One region of the Bacillus sp. J14TS2 genome, then DNA from elsewhere that is predicted to be linked to it. Evidence: a T-box and tRNA genes for the amino acid it is inferred to sense, from the RefSeq annotation. Region 1 holds a T-box; the other holds one or more tRNA genes.
The links. The T-box of region 1 lies ahead of tyrS (tyrosine--tRNA ligase). A T-box ahead of a tRNA ligase gene usually reads a tRNA of that ligase, here a tRNA-Tyr.

Region 1 (2,469 bases):
AGCAATTCAGGATCTTTTATTTCTCCTTGGTTTGTAAAGGGAGTATACCTGAATGGACTTTGTGGTAAACCAGCAATGAAGGCAGCTTGGGGGAGGGTAAGATCTTTTGCATCCTCACCAAAAATTCCCGTTGCGGCTGCTTGTACACCGCCAATATTTTGCCCAGTAGAATTTCGCCCAAATGTCGTGACATTCAAATAGGCTTCTAAAATTTCATCCTTATCCATAAAACGTTCAATCCGCAGGGCGAGCAAAACTTCTTTTGCCTTTCGATCGAAAGAAACTTCGTTTGTAAGAATTTGGTTTTTTATTAATTGCTGTGTGAGTGTACTTCCTCCTGATTGCACAGCGGAATTCGTAAATTCTTGGAATACGGCCCTAAATAGAGCTTTTGGAACGACTCCTTTATGCTCATAAAAATATTCATCTTCTGTTGCAACAACGGCTTTCTTTAGGTTATCGGAAACTTCGTCAATTTTAATTTCTTCTCTGTCAATATCAGCCCGTAATTTCCCTAATTCTTTATTACCAGCAAAATAAACTGTGGAAGTTTCCTCATATTGGTGAACACTTTTCACCATCTCTTCTTTTGCCAATACTTTTTGGTCTTTAACAAGTGAGGCAAAATAACCTAATCCAATACCACCTGCAAAAGCTCCCCCAATAATAAAGACAATGATAAATAGAAGCAGAAGATTCCAAGTTACACCGTATGTAACTCTCGCCCCTCTTAAGATCGATTTATAATGAATTTTGGAAGCAAATTCTTTGATACTCTCCCAAATTTTTTGCACTTGGTCTTTCATTTTTTTCATCCCTCCCAAAATCATTCCTATTATAGCATAATTCATGGATAGGAATGGTAGAGTAAGCGAAATTTTTGTGGGAATTTGACATTCTTGTTGGAATATGGTTAAAATACGTTAAGTTCATTAAAAAACATACTTGCTTTGATAGGAATAAGTAGTGGGCTGTCCCTGTGATTAGAGAATCGATGGTTGGTGCAAATCGATACAAACAGTCGAACGAATTACCTCCTTGAGCATTTGTCGTGAAGAATGATTAATAGCGACAAACGGTTTAATGCCGTTATATATGGAGAGCGGGGAAGCGAGCAATCGTTTCTCAAGTTGGGTGGTACCACGATAATAATTCGTCCCTTCGTTTTTACGAAGGGGCGTTTTTTATTTTTTTGAAAGAGAGGACAGAAGATGAGTACATTATTAGATGATTTAAAATGGAGAGGTCTCATTTATCAAGAAACGGATGGGGAAGGTTTAGCAGACACATTAAATAAAGAAAAAATATCTTTATATTGTGGTGTGGACCCAACCGCGGATAGCATGCATATCGGCCACTTGCTGCCATTTCTTACCCTTAGAAGATTTCAGACACATGGACATCGTCCTATTGTTTTGGTTGGTGGGGCGACAGGATTGATTGGCGACCCTAGTGGGAAAAAAGAAGAGAGAAAGCTGCAAACGATGGAACAAGTCGAGCAAAATGTGCAAGGACTTAAAAAGCAGCTTGAGCAAATCTTTGATTTTCAAGGTGAAAATGGAGCGGTCCTAACAAACAACTTTGATTGGGTAGGACCAATGGATTTGATTACTTTCTTAAGAGATTATGGGAAAAATATTGGTGTTAACTATATGCTGGCCAAGGATACGATTTCATCACGATTGGAGACCGGAATCTCATTCACCGAATTTACGTATACCATTCTTCAAGCGATTGATTTCTACCAATTGTACGAAAGCTGGAACTGTAAAATGCAAATTGGTGGTAGTGATCAATGGGGAAATATTACAACTGGCTTAGAAATGATTCGAAAAATGTCTGGAGAAGGTGCGAAGGCATTTGGGATGACGATTCCTTTGGTAACAAAGGCAGATGGGACAAAATTTGGTAAAACAGAGAGTGGGGCCATTTGGCTTGATCCAGACAAAACGACTCCTTATGAATTTTATCAATTTTGGATTAATACTTCAGATGCCGATGTGATCAAATATTTAAAGCTATTTACCTTTTTGGAAAAACCGGAAATTGAAGAGCTGGAGAAATCAGTACAATCAGAAGCCCATTTAAGGAAAGCACAACGGACATTAGCAGAAGAAATGACACGATTAATCCATGGGGAAGAGGCCTTACAGCAAGCTATTCGCATAACGGAAGCTTTATTTAGTGGCAACTTTGCTTCTTTAAATGCAAAGGAAATTGCCCAAGGTATGAAGGATGTCCCTACATTTGAACATGAAGAAGGAATGGAAACTGGACTAGTCGAAATTTTAGTACAGGCAAAAATCTCACCATCCAAACGTCAAGCAAGAGAAGATATTCAAAATGGTGCAGTCTCCATTAATGGGGAGAAAATGACGGATGTGCATTATATAATAGAAGAAAGCGACAAATTGGATGGAAAATTCACTGTCATCCGTCGCGGAAAGAAAAAATATTATTTGCTTCAAT
Region 2 (2,469 bases), on a different contig from region 1:
GTAGAAGTTTTCTAGTCGCTGGGCACTGGAGCTGGATTAATAATGGTGTTTCTCGTTTATCTTCTTCTTTATCTGGTTTTGAGAGAATAACAAAAGTTTCTCTTGCTTTTTACATAAAAATGGTTATAATAGATTATGTCGATTGTAAAGGAATCTTCTTCTAGAAGATGCAGCGTAGTCTATGCAAATGAAGTCTGGTGGCAATAGCGAAGAGGTCACACCCGTTCCCATCCCGAACACGGCAGTTAAGCTCTTCAGCGCCGATGGTAATAGGGGGTTTCCCCCTGTGAGAGCAGGACGTTGCCAGGCATACTATTCCGCAGTAGCTCAGTGGTAGAGCTATCGGCTGTTAACCGATCGGTCGTAGGTTCGAATCCTACCTGCGGAGCCATTGTTGGAGAGCTGTCCGAGTGGCCGAAGGAGCACGATTGGAAATCGTGTAGGCGGCTAACGCTGTCTCAAGGGTTCAAATCCCTTGCTCTCCGCCATTCTAAAATATATTGGCCCCTTGGTCAAGCGGTTAAGACACCGCCCTTTCACGGCGGTAACACGGGTTCGAATCCCGTAGGGGTCACTTTTTCGTCGCGGGGTGGAGCAGTCTGGTAGCTCGTCGGGCTCATAACCCGAAGGTCGCAGGTTCAAATCCTGCCCCCGCAATATTGGTCCGGTAGTTCAGTTGGTTAGAATGCCTGCCTGTCACGCAGGAGGTCGCGGGTTCGAGTCCCGTCCGGACCGCCATTGTTACATAAACTTATTATTTTTAAATGAAAGGTTTAGGATAAGTGAGAAGTAAAGGAAGCGGACGAGAGAGCATCAGAGCGTACTTAGGTATGTGAGGATGCGAAAGAGTACGCTGACGAAGAAATTCGAAGCTTAGCGTAAACTATAATTTAAGGCTCAGTAGCTCAGTCGGTAGAGCAAAGGACTGAAAATCCTTGTGTCGGCGGTTCGATTCCGTCCTGAGCCACCATTTAATAGAATTCATGGTGGGGTAGCGAAGTGGCTAAACGCGGCGGACTGTAAATCCGCTCCCTCCGGGTTCGGCGGTTCGAATCCGTCCCCCACCACCATTTTTAGGGGTATAGTTTAATGGTAAAACGAAGGTCTCCAAAACCTTTGATGTGGGTTCGATTCCTACTACCCCTGCCAATTTTAATTTATGGCGGCTATGGCGAAGTGGTTAACGCATCGGATTGTGGCTCCGACACGCGTGGGTTCGATTCCCACTAGTCGCCCCATCTTCATTGGGCTATAGCCAAGCGGTAAGGCAACGGACTTTGACTCCGTCACTCGTTGGTTCGAATCCAGCTAGCCCAGTTTTTTGCGGAAGTAGTTCAGTGGTAGAACATCACCTTGCCAAGGTGGGGGTCGCGGGTTCGAATCCCGTCTTCCGCTCCATAAGGTTCTGGCGGCATAGCCAAGTGGTAAGGCACGGGTCTGCAACACCCTTATCACCGGTTCAAATCCGGTTGCCGCCTCCATGAACTATGCCGGTGTGGCGGAATTGGCAGACGCGCACGACTCAAAATCGTGTTCCTCACGGAGTGCCGGTTCGACCCCGGCCACCGGTATTATAGGGTTACGATAGGTCGAGACAAAAGTAACCAGACTTGCTCGTAAACGTTGGTGTAACAGCGTTTATGAGCTTTTTTGTATTCTAGAGAAGATTCTGAGAATACGATAGAAAACGATAGGTTTTGAATTTTTCGGTACAAGTTTGCTACAAATCCATTTTCCTCCTAAATTTAAAGTTTTTTGGTACAATGCAATATCAGATTACAACATCATAAAAAGTTAAGGGATGTAGAAAGCATGCTGGATGTTTTTAATCCTTTAAATTGTGATGGAGACAATGTTAAAGAAGTTTATAATTATCCAATGAAGCCAATAATAGAGCCCTTGATTTTGTCATTCTGGGTTTCCTTGTCCCAACTTTCATCTCGGAAGGTTTTGGACTTCCAGCAAGTTCATATATGTGTACCATTATAGGTAAGTCTGCAAATGTATCTTCGATCAGGGCTTTAATTTTAGACCACTCGAGTCCTCCATTTCCGTAGCCGAGAGGCAGAATTGCAATGGACTGAATCCTTTCGTCTATAACTTTTATAAGGTCTTATTAGCCTTCAACGATACCAACTGCTCAGCATATACCGAGGAAAAACTTTTCGCAGCTGTAGGGAATGACCTTAGAATAAGTATACGCTATGAATAACAGCGAGAGAATCAGTCAAAAGAAGTCGGTTTAACCTATCACTTTGATACGATGAAATACAGTAATACATTTGATACACATCGAATTACTAAGTTAGTTGCAGAGAATGAAAAAAAGAAAAGCTGGCAGAATGTTTCTTTCAAGCTAATTTTACAGATTCTGAACTATTGAGTGCTAAAAATACACTGGTCTGATTAGAGGAAGATATAGGTTTGGGTAGAGAAACGGTTGAAACCGTATTAGGCAGCTGTAAATTT

Region 2: it has a tRNA-Tyr gene. The T-box ahead of tyrS (tyrosine--tRNA ligase) is inferred to sense a tRNA for this amino acid. The anticodon was not compared.

The regions. Positions count from the first base shown of each region.
Region 1 covers NZ_BORE01000011.1:49,721-52,189, reverse strand. Annotated here, with positions in the region: gene KI375_RS17145 (transglycosylase domain-containing protein) at 1-806, opposite strand, end outside; T-box leader at 942-1,164, shown strand; gene tyrS (tyrosine--tRNA ligase) at 1,212-2,469, shown strand, end outside.
Region 2 covers NZ_BORE01000016.1:37-2,505, forward strand. Annotated here, with positions in the region: partial or broken gene KI375_RS20855 (hypothetical protein) at 1-164, shown strand, start outside; rRNA gene rrf (5S ribosomal RNA) at 194-309, shown strand; tRNA gene KI375_RS20865 (tRNA-Asn) at 317-391, shown strand; tRNA gene KI375_RS20870 (tRNA-Ser) at 397-488, shown strand; tRNA gene KI375_RS20875 (tRNA-Glu) at 503-574, shown strand; tRNA gene KI375_RS20880 (tRNA-Met) at 584-657, shown strand; tRNA gene KI375_RS20885 (tRNA-Asp) at 662-738, shown strand; tRNA gene KI375_RS20890 (tRNA-Phe) at 895-970, shown strand; tRNA gene KI375_RS20895 (tRNA-Tyr) at 986-1,070, shown strand; tRNA gene KI375_RS20900 (tRNA-Trp) at 1,076-1,149, shown strand; tRNA gene KI375_RS20905 (tRNA-His) at 1,163-1,238, shown strand; tRNA gene KI375_RS20910 (tRNA-Gln) at 1,246-1,317, shown strand; tRNA gene KI375_RS20915 (tRNA-Gly) at 1,324-1,398, shown strand; tRNA gene KI375_RS20920 (tRNA-Cys) at 1,408-1,481, shown strand; tRNA gene KI375_RS20925 (tRNA-Leu) at 1,490-1,571, shown strand.